Regions from separate parts of the Marinomonas sp. A3A genome, predicted to be linked through region 1. Evidence: riboswitches for the same ligand, from Rfam matches in the RefSeq annotation. Region 1 holds a riboswitch; the other holds the start of a gene.

Region 1 (10,225 bases):
ATCTGTTCAACGGATGACATGACTTTGAAGTCTTGTGGCGGTGAAATTGCAGCTGGGTGATTTGGGTTTTCAGCTTGCCAGTTTTTGAACATAGTTAATTGTTGTTCGATAGAAAGAGATTGGTCTCTTAATATATTACTGATAGTTAACCAGCCATTAAGCAAAGGCTTCTGCTGCTGGTATAATTCATCAATTTCATTCTGTGTTAAATTCTGGATAGCCATCCATAGTTTTGCTTGATTACCTTCGCCTTCGTTAAGTGGAAGGTTATAAGTCAAATCCATTCGCAGATTCACGACTTCTAGCCAATTGCCAAAATACTCAAGAATAGACGCTTTTGTTTCTTTCCATCTATTCTGGTTGTCTGGATGGTTTGCTGCTGGCAACTTGTTGGCTTGCTCCAAGTAGCTCAAAGCATCGGTAGAATTATCTAAGTTTGATGCTGCTAAAGCGGCGAGTAAGTAAGCTTCAAATTGAATAGAAGAAGAGGTAATCAGTACCTTGTTCTCTAGTACGTCAACAGTTTGTTGGAACTCGCCTTGCTCATAGAAGTTTTTTGCTGCGTTATAAGCATCGGCTAGCTCCTTTGAAACATCAGATGCTTTCTTTGGATGATAAATGCTAGGTGGCAGAGTTCTTTCCAATGCACCGTTATTGTTGGCGTTCTGAAGTCTGTTTTGAGACTGATCCATATTTAAATTCATGGAATTACAGGCGCTTAGCAGAAAAGTGCAAAGAGTTAATGATATGATGCGGTAATTAATTAGGCTCATAAGCTTATAAAATGACAAATAAAAGAGGCAACATGGTACCACATAGTTCTGATGATGCGAGAGGGTCGCTGTACATAGTTGCTACTCCAATTGGCAATCTAGACGATTTTAGTAAGAGAGCGGAGCAAACTTTACGTGATGTAGATTATATCGCTGCTGAAGACACTCGACACACTCGACGGTTACTCAATCATTTTGCGATTGAAGCGAAGCTATTTTCCATTCATGACCACAATGAGAAAGACAAAGCTGACTATGTAGCTAGCTTATTGGACGAAGGCAAAAATGTCGCTTTGGTATCTGATGCAGGAACCCCACTTATTTCCGATCCTGGTTATCATGTTGTCCATGCATTACGCGAAAAAGGTCATAAGGTTGTACCAATTCCAGGTGCTTGTGCTTTGGTTGCAGCTTTGTGTGCTTCCGGCTTGCCAACGGATCAGTTCTTTTTTGCGGGTTTTGTGCCAGCCAAATCCAAAGGGCGTTGTGACTTATTTGAATCTTGGAAGAAGCAAGCTGGTACTGTGATTTTTTACGAATCCACTCACCGTGTTTATGACTCCATTGCTGATGTGCAAAAAGTCTACGGTGACGATGCTCAGCTTGTATTAGCTCGCGAAGTAACGAAAACCTTTGAAACTTTTTTATCTGGTACAGCAACTGAAATTCTTGCCAAGTTCGATGCAGATGCTAACCAAATGCGCGGTGAGTTTGTTGTTATGCTGAGTTTTACGCAAGAAAGCGGTAACGAAGCTGAATTAGAAGCGAAGCGTATACTTACGATTTTGTTGGAAGATTTACCGGTTAAACAAGCAGCCGCTATGGCAGCAAAATTAACAGGTGAGAAGAAAAACTACCTCTATAAAATGGCATTGGAAATGCAGGGCGAATAGATTTTCGCCTCTTGCCTTTGGTAAACATCCATAGAAAAGGTGGGTGTTTACATTCCGATAAGACTGAGTATACTCAGCTCTACTTGTCGGAGTGCCATTTGGCTGAGATCGCATAATTAAGTGCGGGATCCGCAGAACCTGATCGGGCTAATACCCGCGTAGGAAACAAGAAAGTCTCCATTTTTCTTTTCTGCATCGAATGAACTCCTGATTTTTATGGAATCGATGCAGTCATATCATCTAAAGCATCCTTTCTAATAAAATTCAGGGTTCACGTTTTGCAATTAACGCCAGTAGTGCGTTTGCCTGTGAAACAGCACCCCAGACAAGCAATTCTCCATTTTTATAATAAGGGAAGTGCTCATGTCGACTATCAATGAATCCAATCAACAAGCAAAAAAACCTAACAAACAATCTCGTGAAGAATCACGTCAAGCGGCAAAGTCTTTTATTGAGTCATTGCAAGCCAAACCTTTCCCAGCGTCTGAACGCATATATTTAACGGGTTCAGATGATACGATTCGCGTACCAATGCGCAAAATCAATTTGACTGATACACCGATTGGTTCTGATCCGGACAACCTGACTTTTGAACCCAATGAAGCGATTTACATTTACGATTGTTCCGGTCCTTATGCCGATCCGCACGAAAACATTGATGTGTATCGCGGCTTGGCACCAATGCGTGCGCCTTGGATTGAAAAGCGTGATGATACAGAAACATTGCCAAGTGTGTCGTCAGAATTTGCTCTGTCACGTCTAGAAAACTCTGCACTAGATGACCTGCGCTTTAAAGAGCTACCTAAAGTACGCAAAGCTCGTCAAGGCAAGTGCGTGACGCAAATGCATTACGCTCGTCAAGGCATCGTCACGCCAGAAATGGAATACATCGCACTGCGTGAAAATCAAAATATCGACGCCATCAAGAGTGAGTTGTTATTAAAACAACATCCTGGGCAAAGTTTTGGGGCTAATCTGCAAACGCGTATTACGCCAGAGTTTGTTCGTGACGAAGTGGCAAGAGGACGCGCCATCATTCCAAACAACATCAATCATCCAGAATCTGAACCGATGATCATCGGTCGTAACTTCTTGGTGAAAGTAAACGCCAATATCGGTAATTCAGCGGTGACGTCTTCTATTGAAGAAGAAGTGGAGAAATTGGTTTGGTCGACGCGCTGGGGCGCAGATACGGTAATGGATTTGTCGACGGGTAAAAACATTCATGAAACTCGTGAATGGATTTTACGAAACTCGCCAGTGCCAATTGGCACAGTGCCGATTTATCAGGCCTTAGAAAAGGTCGATGGTGTGGCGGAAGATCTTAACTGGGAAGTTTTCCGCGATACCTTGATCGAGCAAGCGGAACAGGGCGTAGATTACTTCACCATTCATGCTGGTGTTTTGCTGCGCTATGTACCAATGACGGCGAAACGTCTTACTGGCATCGTGTCACGCGGTGGTTCCATCATGGCAAAATGGTGTTTGGCGCACCACAAAGAAAGCTTCTTGTACGAGCGCTTCCGCGAGATTTGTGAGTTGTGTGCGCAATACGATGTGGCTTTGTCGCTTGGTGATGGATTGCGTCCTGGTTCTATCATGGATGCCAATGATGAAGCGCAAATGTCGGAGCTGCGCACCTTAGGTGAATTGACGAAAATCGCTTGGGAATACGATGTGCAAGTGATGATCGAAGGTCCTGGTCATGTGCCAATGCAGCTGATCGAAGAGAATATGACCGAACAGTTGAAGCATTGTCATGAGGCACCGTTTTACACCTTAGGGCCATTAACACAAGACATCGCACCTGGTTACGATCACATTACGTCTGGCATTGGTGCGGCACAAATTGGTTGGTACGGCTGTGCCATGTTGTGTTACGTGACACCAAAAGAACACCTTGGTTTGCCTAACAAGGAAGACGTTAAGCAGGGATTAATCACTTATAAAATTGCGGCCCATGCGGCGGATTTGGCAAAAGGCCATCCGGGTGCACAAATTCGTGACAACGCCTTATCGAAAGCGCGTTTTGAGTTTCGCTGGGAAGATCAGTTTAACTTGTCCTTAGACCCTGAAACCGCTCGTTCTTATCATGATGAAACCTTGCCACAAGCTTCCGGCAAAGTGGCGCATTTCTGCTCTATGTGTGGGCCAAAATTCTGCTCGATGAAAATCACCCAAGAAGTGCGTGACTATGCCAAAGGGCTTGAAGAGGCCCAAGCCATTGATGTGAGTGCTTTAGAAGCAAGTGATGCGGAAGCAGGTATGCAGCAAATGTCTGAGCAATTTCGTGAACTAGGCAGTGATGTCTACTTAACCACGGATAAGTTAACCACAGACAAGCACACCTCAGATAAATCAAAAGAAAAATCGCTGTAAGTAAAAGGAGGATTTATGATTATAAAGCCTCCTGTTGTCTGGTGCGTGGGTGGATCGGATTCTTCTGCCCACGCTGGACTTCAAGCGGATTTGCGCACAGGGCAAGATTTAAACTGCCACGTACAAACCATTGTTACTTGCATCACGGCGCAAAACTCGAAAGAAGTACGCTTAGTCGAACCTGTATCTTTGGGCATGTTAAATGAGCAATGGCAAACCTTGCTCGATGACGTGCCGCCAGATGCTATTAAAGTGAGTTTGCTTCCTTCTATCGAGATAGTGAAAGCGTGCTCGATTTGGTTAAAGCGTATCAAAACGAACGCACCCAATGTGATGGTCGTCTTTGACCCTGTTATGGCAGCGAGCAGCGAATCTGGAAATCAATTGCAGCAGACCGATGCGGGTGCGAGTTTGCTGGATTATATCTTGCCGTACGTAGATGTGATTACACCAAATCTAATGGAGTTTGCGTCTTTGACAGGCTTGTCAGCTGAGCTTGCCATTGAGGAATTACGGGCGCAAATGGCGCCGTACTTTGGTGCTTCTGATAGCCGTTGGTTGCTTAAAGGCGGCCATTGCAGTCATTTAGAGGGGGTAACGGACTGGTTGCTAGATAGTGATTCTATCGTTGGTTTCGCATACGAAAGGCTTTCTGCCCACAATACGCGTGGCACAGGTTGTACCTTGTCGACGGCGCTCGCCAGCTTTATTGCTCATGGCTACGATCTTTTAGATGCTACAACCATGGCGAAAGCCTACATCACGGGCGCATTAAAAAGCGGTGTGCAAATTGGTGAAGGGGCAGGGCCATTGGGTCGACCTGGCTGGCCGTTACAGATTGAAAACCTGCCGACAATTGTTACGCCGAACGAACTAAAAATATCGATGAACCAGCCTTTCACCAAGATGGATCTTGATAAAATGGGCTTGTACCCTGTGGTGGATTCGGTTGCTTGGTTAGAATTAGTCCTAAAGCAAGGCGTGAAACTCGCCCAGCTGCGAATCAAAGACCCTGACGATTCAGATCTAGAAAGCAAAATCCAACAGGCGATTGTCTTAGGAAAAGAATACGACGCTCAAGTCTTTATCAATGACTATTGGCAGCAGGCCATCGTTTTTGGTGCTTATGGTGTTCATCTCGGTCAAGAAGATTTAGATGTGGCGGATTTAGCGCAAATCCAAGCGGCTGGCTTGCGACTTGGCATCAGTACCCATGGTTACTATGAAATTGCTCGGGCTCAATCAATTCAACCCAGCTATATCGCTTTGGGTCATATTTTTCCAACACAGACGAAAGACATGCCATCTCAACCGCAAGGTTTAACGCGTCTCGCTCATTATGCCACGCTATTAAAAGGTACCTTTCCCACTGTGGCGATTGGCGGCATCAATGCGGAACGCTTGCCTGCTGTTGCTCAAACGGGGGTTGATAGTGTTGCTTTGGTGACAGCTATTACTAAAGCGGTTGAACCTGAAGAAGCAACTCGATCACTTATTCGTTTGCTTAAAGAAAATATAGGGGGCAGGCAATGAAGATTGTGTTGAACGATGCGCTTTATGAATTTGCTGGAGAAACGCTTAAAGACTTGCTGACTCAGTTAGACAAAAGTGAGCAAGGCATCGCTATTGCAATTAATCAGCAAGTGGTGCCAAAGAGCTTGTGGCGTAGTACTGAGTTGAATGAGCTTAGTCAGGTGTTTATTTTTGAATCTATTGCTGGGGGCTAGCATGTCATCTTTATTTATAGCAGGGCACGAATTTCATTCTCGATTGTTTACTGGCACAGGCAAATACGCCAGTGCGGACGCCATGATGGCATCTTTGGCTGCTAGTGGCAGTGAGCTGGTGACCTTGTCCTTGCGCCGTATGGATCTAAAAAATCAAACTGACAATATTCTTCTACCCTTGCAACAGCATGGCATGAAATTATTGCCGAATACCTCTGGTGCTCGTACCGCAAAAGAAGCTGTATTTGCCGCCGAACTTGCTCGTGAAGCATTGGAGACCAACTGGGTGAAGTTAGAGATTCATCCCGATCCGCGTTACTTGATGCCAGATGGTATGGAAACCTTGTTGGCCGCGGAAGAATTGATCAAAAAAGGCTTTGTGGTGATGCCTTATGTTCATGCCGACCCCGTGCTTTGCAAACGCTTAGAAGAAGTGGGTTGTCAGTGTGTAATGCCGCTGGGTTCGCCCATTGGTTCCAATATGGGCTTGGCGAGTCGTCCGTTTTTGGAAATTATCATTGAGCAAAGCACGGTACCTGTGATTATTGATGCAGGCATTGGTGCACCGTCGGATGCAGCACTCGCGATGGAAATCGGTGCTGATGCCGTGTTGGTGAATACCGCCATGGCCGTTGCGAAGCAGCCCGCACAAATGGGTAAAGCCTTTCGGCTCGCGGTGGAGGCAGGGCGAATGGCGTATGAATCTGGTTTGGGGGAGCGGCGCGTACAAGCGCAAGCAACGAGCCCGTTGACAGATTTCCTCGGGGCATTGTCATGATGGACGGAGCCAGCCATAACATTCGCCTGTTAGAACAAAGCTCAGCTATAGAAGGTCAGTTTAGCCATTTTGTTGAAAACACAGATTGGCAAGCAGTGACGCAATGCCATCAAGAAAAAACCGAACAAGATGTTTTGCGAGCCTTGAATAAGAGCAAACTCGACGTGGAGGATTTTACGGCCTTGATTTCGCCTGCAGCAGAGCCTTATTTGTTAGAAATGGTAGCGAAAAGCGAACGGCTTACTTTGCAGCGCTTTGGTAATACTTTGAGTTTATTTGCGCCCTTGTACTTATCTAACACTTGTGCAAACGAATGCACTTATTGTGGCTTTTCTATGAGTAATGCTATTAAGCGTCTTACCTTAAATGAAATTCAGGTGGGAAAAGAAGTCGCAGCGATAAAGAGTAAAGGCTTTGATCATATTCTCTTGGTAACGGGGGAAACCAATAAAGTTTCCATGCCGTACTTTGAACGCATGATTCCTTTGATCAAGCCGCATTTCAGCCAGCTCTCCATGGAGGTTCAGCCATTAGATGCTAACGAATACAAACAGCTACAGGGTATCGGTCTGGATGGCGTGTTGGTTTATCAAGAAACTTATCGTCGTAAGACCTATCTTGAGCATCATTTAAGGGGCAATAAATCCAACTTTAATTATCGTTTGGATGCTCCAGATAGAATCGGACAGGCTGGCATTCATAAAATTGGTTTAGGCGTGTTACTCGGGCTGGAGGACTGGCGTACGGATTCCGTGATGATGGCGCATCATCTGCGACACTTGCAAAAGCGTTATTGGCGAAGTCGTTTTAGTGTGGCGTTTCCGCGTATTCGTCCTTGTGAAGGTGGTATTGTTCCTAAGTCGGTGATTTCGGATCGGCAGTTAGTACAGCTTATTGCTGCGTGGCGTTTGTTTGATCGAGATTTAGAAATGAGTCTGTCTACTCGTGAATCGCCTGAGTTTCGTCAACATGCCGTGCGTATGGGGTTTACCACCATGAGTGCGGAATCAAAAACTCAGCCTGGTGGTTATGCGGACGATTCGCAAGAGGCTCTGGAACAATTTGAGATCAGTGACGAGCGACCTGTGGCTGAAATTATGGCGATGATTCGTGAGCAAGGGCGCGAAGTGGTTTGGAAAGATTGGGATCCGGCGCTTTCACATACCTAAAACGTGGATGGAGCGTAAAGCCATTCACCACCATTCCTAAGAATATGTTCATACTTACTCGGTTAACAGGGAAAATTCGTGAATGCGCATTTTCCCTTACGCTCTCATGACAAGTTGTGCATCTCGATTCACTCTCTTTGACACTGTTTGACAAATAAATAGACATAATAGATTTCATCCAAACAGGAAACAGAGCTTAAGGAGCCAACTATGTTTAATCGTAAAAAAGCAGGAATGATGGGCGTTATCGGTTTGAGTGCAGCGATTATAACCGGTGTAGCAGTGAGTGCTTTTGCAGAAACAGGATCACCTAAAGGTGAGGCTGTACAAGGCCAAGCGACTCAAGAAGCTCCAATGAATGCCGTCCCAACGCATGAGCAACTAGCAAGCCGTATAGCTCAACAGCTTGGCTTGGATGAGAAAACACAATCGAAAGTGTCTGATCTTTTTGAAAAAGATGGTAAGGCGATTCGTAAAATTCAAGAGCAGTTACAAACAACTCAAATGGAGTTAAGTAGCTTGTCACCGAGTTCAAAAGATTACATGGACAAAGTTGATGATCTTGCAGAAAAAAGCGGTGAGCTAACCGAAGATCTTACCGTTGCCTATGCAAAAAACCGAGCAGGCTTGTATGCCTTGTTAACTCCGCAACAGATTAAAAAGCTGGAAACGCCAGCACAACCGCAGTCTTAATTTTTCAGTAAATCTTTTCCCTTTTTACTGAGATCTATTACTGATAATCCCCTTTATTAGTAATCCTGTACTGAGAGCCTTGCCCCAGCCGTCAAAAAGCTGGGGATTTTTTTTGTTTGAAAAACAATTTATTAGAAGGCGATTTAGCTTAAAGGGATTTGATCCCTTTAAGCTGGTTATATCAGTTAACTCGCTATAGAGTTAAACAGTTCAAAATACGTCGGGAAGGTTTTTGATGTGCAACCTGGATCGTTGATGGTGACTGGTGTGTCTGAGAAGGCAACGAGTGAGAAGCACATTGCGATGCGATGATCGTTATAGGTGTCGATGGCTGCATGTTGCAGATTATCAACGGGTGTGACGGTAATGAAATCTTCGCCTTCAATAACGTCAGCTCCGAGCTTTTTCAATTCAGTTGCCATGGCGTATAAACGGTCGGTTTCTTTTACGCGCCAGTTGTAGATGTTGCGGATTGTGGTTGGGCCTTTTGCAAATAGTGCAGTTGTTGCTATGGTCATGGCAGCATCAGGAATGTGGTTCATGTCCATATCTATGCCGTTAAGCTCGTTACGTTCTGCTTCGATCCAAGTTGGACCGTAGGTAATTTTCGCGCCCATTTTAGCCAGTACATCGGCGAATTTCACGTCACCTTGTACGCTGTCTGTGCCAACGCCGTGGACTTTAATTCTCCCACCCGCAATAGCCGCAGCTGCCAAGAAGTAAGATGCAGAAGAGGCATCGCCTTCTACCATTATTTCACCAGGGCTTTGGTAAGTTTGCTGACCTTTTACAACAAATGCTTGGTAATTCTGGTTTTCCACTTCCACACCAAATTGCTTCATGGCATGTAGTGTGATGTCTATGTAAGGCTTAGAAACCAATTCGCCATCAACTTTGATGATTAAATCATCTTTTGCCAATGGGGCGCTCATCAATATAGCGGTAAGGAATTGGCTTGAAATGTTGCCTTTAATAGACACTTCGCCGCCAGATAAGCCATTTGCTTTAATGCGCAAAGGTGGGTAATTTTTCTCGCCTTCGTAAGCGATGTCGACACCAAGTGCTTGTAAAGCATCTACAAGGTCGCCAATTGGGCGTTCGTGCATGCGGGGCTCACCATGTAGATGAAATTCACCTTTACCAAGACAAAGCGCAGCTGTTAAAGGGCGCATTGCTGTACCAGCGTTGCCAAGGAATAAATCACCGAAATCTGCCTGGATTGGGCCGGCAAGTCCCTCTAGTACACAGGTTGTACCGTTATCTTCTAGAGAATAGTTAACGCCTAATTTTGTTAGGCTTTCTAGCATGCGGCGAATATCGTCACTGTCTAGTAGATTGGTGATTTTGGTGGTGCCTTTTGCTAGCGTTGCTAACAATAAAATACGGTTTGAAAGGCTTTTGGAGCCCGGGATTTGGATCTCTCCATTGGCTTTGGAAAGAGGGCCTAGCGTAATTGAATTCATTATTAAGTCCATCACAGTGGTGTTTATTGTTTCGACTTTGCGGTTCGTTATGTGTCGCTGCGTGTGAATTATAAGTGTTCGATATTGGCCGTAATTTATTCGTTATAGTGTGTCCATTGTTAAGTGGTCGCGTCGCTCTTTTGTTAGAGGTCGGTCTTGAATGTGCAATAGTATACCTTCGATGATGTTTCCTGTCAGTTATGCCGATTCACTCAGTCTGCTGTTTTTTATAACAAAGTATCTTTAGAATACTGATAAATAAAATAATGAAGTTGAGGAAAATATCCATGAGACACCAATATCATCCCCTTGGTTTTGAAGGGTCACGTATCGCTCAAGGTTTTTGGCGG
Region 2 (10,225 bases), 980 kb from region 1:
GTGATGAGTCGTCATCAACAGCTTATTCGCTTAGATTTTGAAGAGCGTGAAGACAGTCTTTCTCAGAATGAAGCATTGGCAAAAGTCGTCGAAGAGTGTTTGCCCGAATCAGATGCCGTCATTTTTTCTGATTATGCAAAAGGCTGTCTTGCAGATGTTCAGACATTAATAAAACTCTCAAATATCGCGAAAGTACCAAGTTTTGTTGACCCTAAAGGTGATGACTTCTCAATCTATCAAGGGGCGACCTTAGTTAAGCCGAACCTTCTAGAATTCGAAATGATTGTGGGTAAATGCCGTTCAACGAAAGAATTGGAGGAGAAAGCTAAAGCTCTGCGCGAGCAATTTGGCTGGAAAGCTTTGCTAGTGACTCGTGGTGAAGATGGTTTGATTTTGTTGAGTGACGATAAACCACCGTTTTCATTAGCGACAGCAGCCAAAGAAGTGTTTGATGTTACCGGTGCTGGCGATACCGTTGTTGCAGTTTTAACTGCGGTTTATGTAACGAGTAAGCGTTTTATTGACGCGGTTGAATACGCCAATCAAGCGGCAGGTTATGTGGTCGGAAAACTGGGTACGGCATCTATTAGTGCCGAGCGACTAGATGCCATTATGTTTCAGCGTTCACACAGCACAAACTTTGGTGTGCTTTCTCCAGAAGATTTGCTTGAGCAAATTAAGCTAGCACAAATGAATGGTGAAAAGATTGTTTTCACAAATGGTTGTTTCGATATTCTTCATCCAGGACACATTGCCTATATGAAGCAGGCGAAAGCGCTAGGAGACCGCTTAATTGTAGCGGTTAATACTGATGCGTCAGTTAAACGGCTTAAAGGTGAAAAACGCCCTATTAATAACTTGATTCATCGTATGTCTGTACTTGAAGGTGTGGGAGCGATTGATTGGGTGACTTGGTTTGACGAAGACACACCAAAAGAAATTATTGAATTTTTAACGCCTGATGTTTTGGTTAAAGGTGGGGATTACACCATAGAAACAATTGTTGGTGCTGATCATGTCTTAGCTCATGGAGGGGAAGTCAAAGTGTTGACTTTTGTTGATGGTTACTCAACCACCTCTATCATCGAAAAAGCGAATTTGTAAATGCAAGATAAAGAAAATATAGAAATTGAAACTCCGGCTCCAAAAGTTCCTGTTTCAGGTATGCAAAACTATTTTCGCCTTTTGAGCTATGTTCGCTCATCTTGGTTGTATTTGCTTCTTAGTATCATAGGTTATGTAATTTATGCTGCGATGGAGCCAGCTTTAGCGGCTTTGTTAAAGCACATTGTTGATATCGTTTCTGCGGGAAATATTTCAGACAGCCGCTTGTTAATACCTTTAGCTATATTAGGGGTTTTTATTGCTCGAGGAATAGGTACCTTCTTGGGTAGCTATTTTATGGCCAAAGTCGCCAATAACGTAGTTTTTGATTTGCGTACCAGCATGTTTAATAAGCTTGTTCTTTTGCCCTCTGGTTATTATCACTCTATTCCTACCGGACGCCTATTAGCTAAGTTGACTTACGATACAGAGCAAGTCATTGGCTCCATCACTCAAGCGATACGTGTTATTTTACGTGAAGGTCTAACTGTTGTTGGTTTGTTTGGTTATATGATCTACATGAACTGGCGACTATCTTTATTATTTTTGGTGGTTGTACCTTTAATTGGTTTGATTGTTTCTTACGCATCAAAGCGGTTTCGCAAATTGAGTACTCGAATTCAGAATGCGATGGGTGGTGTTACTGATGTGGCATCGGAAGCGATTAAAGGCCATGAAGTAGTTAAAATATTTGGTGGTAGCCAATATGAAATAGCACGTTTCCATAAAGCGGCGACAGAAAACCGTCGTTCTCAGTTAAAAATGGAAATGACTAAGTCACTTAATGTGCCGATTGTGCAGTTCATTCTTGCGCTGATGATGGCGACATTAATTTGGTTTGCTTTAAGTCCATCTATTAGTGCTCACATGTCTCCCGGTGACTTTATTGCTTTTATAACAGCTGCAGGTATGTTGGGTAAGCCTATTCGCCAGTTGACTGATGTGAACAGTATTTTGCAAAAAGGCATAGCTGCTTCTTACAGTATTTTTGATTTCTTAGATTTACCTGAAGAAATCGATAAAGGAACGATGTCTGTCACTAGCTTAAAGGGGAATATTGAGTGGGACAATATGTCCTTTAAATACGCTGGTGCTGAAAAACAGACCTTAAAAAATATTAATTTGTCTTTGCCAGCAGGAAAAACCTTAGCCTTAGTGGGGCGTTCTGGAAGCGGTAAATCCACGATAGCGAATTTAATTCCTCGCTTTTACGACATTGATGATGGCTCCTTGAGTATCGATGGTGTTCGTATCAATGATTATAAGTTGACTGAACTGCGTTCTAATATCGCTTTGGTAAACCAGCAAGTTGTGCTTTTTAATGGCACGATCCGCGATAATATTGCCTACGGCTATTTGCGTGATACCAGTGTAGAAGAGGTTATTGAAGCCGCGAAAGCGGCAAATGCGTGGGACTTCATTCAAGAGCTTGATCATGGCTTAGACACTATGGTTGGCGAAAATGGTGTGCTGTTATCTGGTGGTCAGCGTCAACGTATTGCGATAGCGCGAGCTATTTTGAAAAATGCACCGATTTTGATTTTGGATGAAGCAACGTCAGCATTGGATACAGAATCAGAGCGAGCAATTCAGACAGCTCTGGATGGTTTAATGGAAAACCGTACGACCATTGCCATTGCCCATCGATTATCAACCATTGAAAATGCCGATATTATTGCAGTTGTGGATCACGGTGAGATTATTGAAAAAGGCTCGCATCGTGAGTTGTTAGCGATGAATGGTGCTTATGCGCAGCTCCATAATCAGCAATTTAGTGAGATAGCCGATTAATCATGTGGTTGTATCGTTCTTTATTGGTTTTATTGACGCCGGTTATTTTATCGAAAATCCGGCGTTTTAAGAAAACCTACCAGCATTATCGTTCGAAAGAGGCGTTTGGTTTTTGGCCCTCTGTTGAAGCTGATTTATGGATTCATTGTGCGTCTGTAGGTGAGGTGCTTGCTGTGCGTCCATTGGTGCTTCAGTGGCGTGAAAAATACCCTACACATCGCTTATTAATCACCACCATGACTCCCACCGGTGCTGAACAAGTAGTAAAAACCTTCCCATTTGCCGAGCATAGATATTTACCTATGGATTGGCCCTCAAGTGTTAAAAGGGCGCTAAAAAAACTGACTTGCAAGCATTTATTGATTGTTGAGACTGAGCTTTGGCCTAACTTATTGCAACAGGCTAAAAAGTTAGGGCTGCGCATTGAGGTAGTAAATGCACGTTTGAGTGAGCGTTCTTTTCAGCGCTATCAGAAGTTTTCGACTATTTCTAAACCCTTGTTTGCTTTACCTGATTGTTTTTTGGCTCATGCACAAGCAGATGCAGTGCGTTTTGAGGCGTTAGGCGCAAAAAAGGTAATGGTAACTGGAAGTATTAAATTTGATCTTGCCGTGCCGCCAGAGGTGTTTGAAGCTAATTGGCGTAGACAGTTAGGTTCTCGATTTGTCTGGGTGGGTGGAAGTACTCATCAAGGCGAAGATGAAATGCTGTTGCGAGTTCATAAGACACTGTTGCAAAAATACCCTGATGCATTGTTGATACTAGTTCCTCGTCATCCGGAACGCTTTGAAGTAGTAAAAGCCTTAGCGATTAAGTCTTTTGAGCGCGTCGCTCTTCGTACCCAAGCGCCACTTGATCAATGGACTAATTTTGATGTGGTGATTGGCGACTCTATGGGTGAATTAATGAATTACTACCAAGCTTCTGATATGGCTTTCGTGGGTGGTAGCTTGATTAAACGTGGTGGTCATAACCCGATTGAGCCAGCGTTACTTGGTAAGGCTATTTTGGTTGGCCCATACACCTTTAATTTTCAGGATATTACCGAGCAACTTTTGCAGGTGAATGGGGCCATTCGTTGCCAAGACGAATTGCAATTAGAAAAAGTGGTCATGGATCTTGCTGGACAATCATCTCAGCGTTTCCGCCTTGGTCAAACGGCGTTGCGTTTTGCCGAAAAAAATCAAGGTGCTGTCACTAGAGTGCTTGCTGAAATAGACTTCCGTTGATCGACTCTTTACAATAAGCGCACATTATCTCATGGGGTGCTTTAGCATTTAGTAAATGTTAGAGCTGAGAAGCAGATTGTCTGCTAACCCACCGAACCTGATCCAGATCATGCTGGCGTAGGAATCGAGATAGCAAGTTGAACTACCGATATATTTACAGTAGCTCAAATACAATTCTTGCCATTTCCCTGTACGCCGCTCACTTATTTTAGGAGCGACACTTTGAAACCATTTTCGTTAACTTCTCTTTTTTCTGCGGCTGCTGTTAGTTTTGGCGTCATTGTTTCTCCTGTCACATTAGCCATGGATACTCTGAATGTATATACCTATGACGCATTTGCATCCGATTGGGGCCCAGGGCCGAAGATAAAAGCTAATTTCGAAAAAGAGTGCGCCTGCGAAGTGAATTTTGTTGCACTGGATTCTTCGGTTGGTATCTTGTCTCGTGCGCAGCTAGAAGGTAAGTCATCACAAGCAGATGTACTTTTGGGGTTAGATCTGAACTTAATGGAAGCGGCAAAGCAGACAGGCTTATTAGCGAACCATGCTGTTGATACTTCGACTGTTACTATCGATGGCGGTTGGTCAGATAAAACCTTTGTACCATTTGATCAAGGTCACTTTGCTTTTATTTACAACTCTGAAACACTTCAAAATCCACCAAGCAGTTTGAAAGATATAGTAAATAACCAAAACTTGCGTGTTATTTATCAGGATCCTCGCACAAGCACACCTGGACTTGGTTTGTTGTTATGGATGAAGTCAGTTTACGGTGAAAACGCCGCTGATGCATGGGATAGTCTAGCTTCTCATACGGTGACAGTAACGAAAAGTTGGTCTGATGCCTATGGTTTATTCTTGAAAGGTGAAGCGGATGTTGTGTTGAGTTATACCACGTCTCCTGCTTACCATATTGTTGCAGAAGGGGATAATAAGTATAAAGCAGCCACTGCCAGTGAAGGTCTTTATCCACAAATTGAAGTGGCAGCAATGATGAAAGATGCACCTCATCCAGCTTTGGCGAAGCAGTTTATGCAGTTCATTCTGCACCCTGGTTTCCAGTCAACGGTTGCAACGGGCAACTGGATGCTGCCAGTAGTCAAGCTAGATGAGAAATTACCAGCGGCGTTTGATAGCGCTTTAGAGCCAACAAAGAGTCTCGTCTTGCCTGCAAAAGATGTGGCGCAACATCGTAAAGCTTGGATTGATGAGTGGTTAAATGCCACGACTCGATAATAGGCGTTAAGTGCTTTCTTTTCGAACAGTAAAGAGATTGTTGCCGGCACTATTGGGTGTCGTTTTTTTCCTATTAATGGGGGCTGCCAGCTTGGCGGCTCTTTTGCGTTATAGCGAATTGCATTCTTGGCTTGGCTACCTGCAACAACCTTACCTTTGGCGGGTTGTTCGTTTTTCCTTATGGCAAGCGCTACTAAGCAGCGGTATTAGTTTGCTGATTGCTATTCCTGTTGCTTCTTGTCTTATACATCGACAGTTTTATGGGCGATCGGCTTTGCTGCAATTATTTTCGGTTTCTATGGTGGTGCCGACCATTGTGGCGATTTTAGGCTTGGTGGTTGTCTATGGCCGAACTGGATGGTTGAGCCAGTTATTTGGGGTGCAAGTTCCCTTGTATGGTTTGGTAGGGATTTTATTGGCTCATGTGTTTTTTAATATGCCATTGGCGGTGCGTCTTTTGCTGCAAGGTTATGACTTGATTCCTTCAGGGCAGTGGCGTCAGGCTTCGCAGCTTGGGTTTTCTCGTTGGGCAGCTTTTCGTTGGATTGAATGGCACTATATGAAAAAGGTTTTGCCCGGAGCCTTTGTGTTGATCTTTATGTTGTGTTTTTCGAGTTTTGCTGTGGTGTTGAGTTTAGGTGGTGGACCAAAGTTTAGCACCTTGGAAGTGGCTATTTATCAGGCGCTTAGGTTTGACTTCGATCTTGATAAAGCCAGCTTTTTAGCGCTGTTACAGGTGTCAATATGCACTTTATTTGCGGTCATTGTGTATCGTATTGCACCGGTTAATCGGCAAGATGTGAGTTTGTTAGCGGTAAAAAGCTACATAATCAAAGACTCATTCTGGGCTAAATCGGCAGATTTTTTGGCCTTACTTTTTGCGTTTGTATTGGTCATTCCGCCTTTTTTAGCGATTTTTGATCCGATTTTTTCGCCAGTTTTTTTAAATACATTACAGTCTGTTGCTCTATGGAGTGCAGTGTTGGTTTCATTGAAAATTGCGGTTCCTGCAGCGCTGGTGAGTTTGCTGCTTGGTGTCAGTTTCGGTGTGTTGGCGCGGTTCTGTATGGCACGTCAGTATTTTGCTTTTTTACCAAGTAAAATCGAGCATCTGGGAAATATGATTTTAATGGTGCCAGGTTTGGTGATTGCCACAGGTTTGTTTTTGACTTTACGTGATTTTGGCTGGGGGCTGCGGTCGAGTTATTGGATTGTGGTGTGGGTCAATGCGGTTATGGCGCTACCTTTTGTGCTGAGAGCTTTGATGCCTGTAATGTATCAACAAGAGCGGCGTTTTCGAAATATTTATCTAAGTTTAGGTATTCAGTCTTGGGCTCGATGGTGTCTGGAGTGGCCGTTGATAAGATCAAGTGTAGCGCAAGCTTTTGGGTATGCTCTTTTGCTTTCTTTGGGGGATATGGGCGTGATTGCGTTATTTGGTAGTCAGGGCTTGGTGTCTTTACCCTTGTATTTGTTTCAATTGATTGGCTCTTATCAGCTGGAAGAGGGCGCCTGTGTTGCTGTGGTATTAATCTCTCTGTGCTTGATCTTGTTTTATTGTTCGTCTCGCTTTATTGGTGGAGTAATGGTTCGTGTTAAAAATTGACCTTCAATATGATTGGGAGAGCTTTCATGCGAATTATTGCGTGGATATTTCCCCTGGTGTCACCACATTGCTTGGTGGCAGTGGCGAAGGAAAAAGTACACTTTTACATTTGTTGGGTGGTTTTCTGGCTGGCCGTGGTGAGCTTTCTTTCAACGAAGAGTCTCTGCTTTCTTTGCCTGCTTACGAAAGACCCATTTCGACCTTATTTCAAAGTGACAACTTATTCCCGCAATTAACGGTTTGGCAAAATGTTGCCATTGGATTATCTCCTTCTCTCTCTTTGAATAGTGAGCAAAAAGCAAAAATTCAATGGGCGCTTGAAAAAACGCAACTTGTTGATAAAAAAGACCGCTATCCACAGGCTTTGTCTGGGGGACAAGCACAACGTGTCGCCATTGCACGGGCATTGGTACGAAAAAAGCCGATCCTATTACTTGATGAGCCATTTAGTGCTTTGGATCCTGCTTTACGGGAAGAAATGCTCTACTTGGTTAATGAAGTCACCTTAGAATTAGGCTTAACCACACTATTGGTATCGCATTTGCCACAAGAAGCGAGCTTGGTGGGTGGGCGTGTTATTTTGATTGAGCAGGGGGGTATTACGGCTCATGAACCTGTGTCTGTCTTATCTCAAATCGAACCTCATCCGCTTTTTTCTCGTTATCTTGGTGTGGTTTAGCCTAGTGCGGGAAAGTCTAGTGCTGAAAAGCTAATCGCTCGACAATGTCGCTTGATTGGGTTAAATATTCTTTCTGTTTTTATTCATATAAAAGAGTGACCTTGCATTGGATGATCATGAGTTAGTGAAGAAAGGCATTTTGATGACAATCGCTTATGCGTTTGTTATGTCGCTCACCGCATTGGCAGCCAAGCAGGCTCAAACCATGATCGCAGTATCAACCTTGGTTTTCTGGCAGAGCTTATTTTGCGCCTTAATACTCCTGCCTCAAATGCGAGGGCGTTGGCAAAAACGGCCGCTTTTAATATGGAAAATTCATTTTTTGCGCAGCTTTGGTGGCTTCATTGGTTTTCTTTTTTATTACTGGTCGTTGAATCATATTCCTTTGGTGGAGGCGTCTTTGCTTCGAACTTGCGCGCCATTGTGTGTTCCTTTTATCGTATTAATACTGCATAAAATCAGGATTCCAAGGGCGCGTTGGTTGCCGCTTATAATTGGTTTTATTGGCGTGGCATTTGTTATTCACCCTACGCCTGATCATTTGAATCCTTGGCATATTGTTGGCTTTATTTCCGCTATTGGCTTGGCCTTGTCTATGGTGACGACACGTATGCTTTCTCAGCAAGTATCTGGGCAAGAAACTTTATTTGTATACTTTTTCGTGTCGACAGTATTGTCTCTGCCGTTGATGCTGCTGCAGGGGGACTCTTTGATTTTGCCTGTTGCGGTATGGCCGCTGGTGGCTGTGGTCACTGTCACTTTATATGTCGGTATGTATCTTTATAATTTGGCTTATACCTATGCGCCAGCCAGTATTGTTTCACCGATTAGTTATGTTGGTGTTGTGTTTAGTGGATTCTGGGGGTGGGTAGTTTGGGGGCATGTTCCTGATATTTACGCCATTCTTGGAATGCTGTTTATTTTTTCAAGCATTGTGATCAGTACTCGAATGGCGCGAAATAGAGGTTAGGCCGGTTGCTGCTTTTTTTTGTCTAATATAGTCGCAACAAATATGCCTGAAAAAATCAGAGCTATTCCGGCGTAATGAAAGCTAAGTAATTGCTCACCTAAGAAAATAACCGATAGACCAATGCTGAATACTGGTAGTAGGTGTATGAAGTGTCCAGCGGTGGCTGCGCCTAGTTTTTGTACGCCAGTATTCCAGCATAAAAAAGCCCCAATCGAAGCAAATAATCCCATATAGACGATGGCTCCCCAGTTACTTGCTGTGAAGTCAGCTAGTTGGCTGTGTCCAAATAGTAAAAATAGAGGTGCTTGAATCAAGGTCCCTATAATTGCAGTGCAGGCAAAGAAACCGATCAAAGACATTTCTTTGGGGCGCTTTACGATGAGTACTGAATAAATAGCCCAGCTTATAGCTGCGGTAATAATCCATAAGTCGCCTTGTGAAAAACTGAGATGTAAAAAAGTATCTAAACTGCCCCGACTAACAATGGTTATGGCGCCGATGGTCGAAATAAGTATTCCGGTATTTTGTAACCAAGAGGTTTTGTTTCCCAGCAGTAGGCGAGCTGTAATGAGTATCATCACAGGCATAATCGAATTAAGTAATACTGCATTGGTGACGGTTGTGGTGCTCAGTCCTATGTAAAGGAAAAGGTTGTAATTACAAATACCAAGCCAGCCGAAAAGAACAAGTAAAGGCCAGTTTTTGGCGATAATGCTTCGTTCTCGCCAAAGCTTCTTATAAGCAAAAGGCAAAATGATTAGGCAGGCAAGGCTCCAGCGTAAGAAAGAGATTGAAAAAGGGTCAATTCCATTGGAAACGGTCAATCGTCCTAAAATGTAGTTGCCTGACCAGAAAAAAATAGGCAGTAATAGGTAGATGAATGCTGGCATGTATTGTCCTTATTGTTTTTTTCTTTTTGCCCAGTTTTGAATAAATAAACCAACTAAAATACAAGCTAAACCAATGAGTGTGGAACCTAATATAGGCTCACCAGTAAATTGTGAAAGCCAAATAATAGATAGTAATGGCGATAGAAATATTAAGTTCGCGACTTGGCTAGCGTTAGTCGTTAGTTTTAAGGCTCTATTCCACAATACAAAACTTAGCCCCATTTCAAATAAACCAATATAAATTGCGCCCCACAGCCCTTTATTGTCCCAATGGCTTAGTTCACCTGTGACGCCTGCAAATATAGTGATTAAAGGTAGTGCAAAGGCAAAATTAAGCGTTAGGCCGATTAAACTGGGGCGTTTGTCTTTTGTGTTCAATAACCAATAAAGAGCCCAAATGATAGTGCTTAGAAGGGCGAAGGCAACACCTGTGACGTTTGAAAACTCCAGTGATGCTATTTGGCCGCGAGTAGATATATAGAGTACTCCAAAATAGCAGGCAGCGGCGGCGATATAGTCCGCGCTTTTTAGTCGTTGTTTGAGTATTGGAACCGCTATAAAACTAAGCATAATTGCCCAAGTGTAATTTATTGCTTGGGCTTCTTGTGCTGGAAGTGTGTTGTAGGCTTGCAGTAATATTAGGTAATAAAGAAATGGATTGATCGCGCCAAAAAATAAAGACGATTTCCATGATTGTTTGGCAAAGCCAATGAGTTTTTT

What was found. A riboswitch is a leader RNA that binds a small molecule or an ion and turns the genes downstream of it on or off. The one in region 1 is predicted to bind thiamine pyrophosphate.
Region 2: linked by a shared signal. The riboswitch ahead of thiB (thiamine ABC transporter substrate binding subunit) and the one ahead of thiC (phosphomethylpyrimidine synthase ThiC) in region 1 are both predicted to bind thiamine pyrophosphate.

What each region holds. Positions count from the first base shown of each region.
Region 1 covers NZ_CP025532.1:2,455,020-2,465,244, reverse strand. The annotation lists gene CYL31_RS11465 (penicillin-binding protein activator) at 1-692, opposite strand, end outside; gene rsmI (16S rRNA (cytidine(1402)-2'-O)-methyltransferase) at 806-1,666, shown strand; TPP riboswitch at 1,744-1,848, shown strand; gene thiC (phosphomethylpyrimidine synthase ThiC) at 2,030-4,045, shown strand; gene thiE (thiamine phosphate synthase) at 4,061-5,578, shown strand; gene thiS (sulfur carrier protein ThiS) at 5,575-5,772, shown strand; gene CYL31_RS11440 (thiazole synthase) at 5,774-6,550, shown strand; gene thiH (2-iminoacetate synthase ThiH) at 6,547-7,719, shown strand; gene CYL31_RS11430 (Spy/CpxP family protein refolding chaperone) at 7,930-8,412, shown strand; gene aroA (3-phosphoshikimate 1-carboxyvinyltransferase) at 8,598-9,875, opposite strand; gene CYL31_RS11420 (aldo/keto reductase) at 10,163-10,225, shown strand, end outside.
Region 2 covers NZ_CP025532.1:3,433,590-3,443,814, reverse strand. The annotation lists gene hldE (bifunctional D-glycero-beta-D-manno-heptose-7-phosphate kinase/D-glycero-beta-D-manno-heptose 1-phosphate adenylyltransferase HldE) at 1-1,104, shown strand, start outside; gene msbA (lipid A export permease/ATP-binding protein MsbA) at 1,105-2,895, shown strand; gene CYL31_RS16110 (3-deoxy-D-manno-octulosonic acid transferase) at 2,898-4,124, shown strand; TPP riboswitch at 4,147-4,266, shown strand; gene thiB (thiamine ABC transporter substrate binding subunit) at 4,347-5,360, shown strand; gene thiP (thiamine/thiamine pyrophosphate ABC transporter permease) at 5,401-6,966, shown strand; gene CYL31_RS16095 (thiamine ABC transporter ATP-binding protein) at 6,953-7,645, shown strand; gene CYL31_RS16090 (DMT family transporter) at 7,752-8,615, shown strand; gene CYL31_RS16085 (DMT family transporter) at 8,612-9,505, opposite strand; gene CYL31_RS16080 (DMT family transporter) at 9,515-10,225, opposite strand, start outside.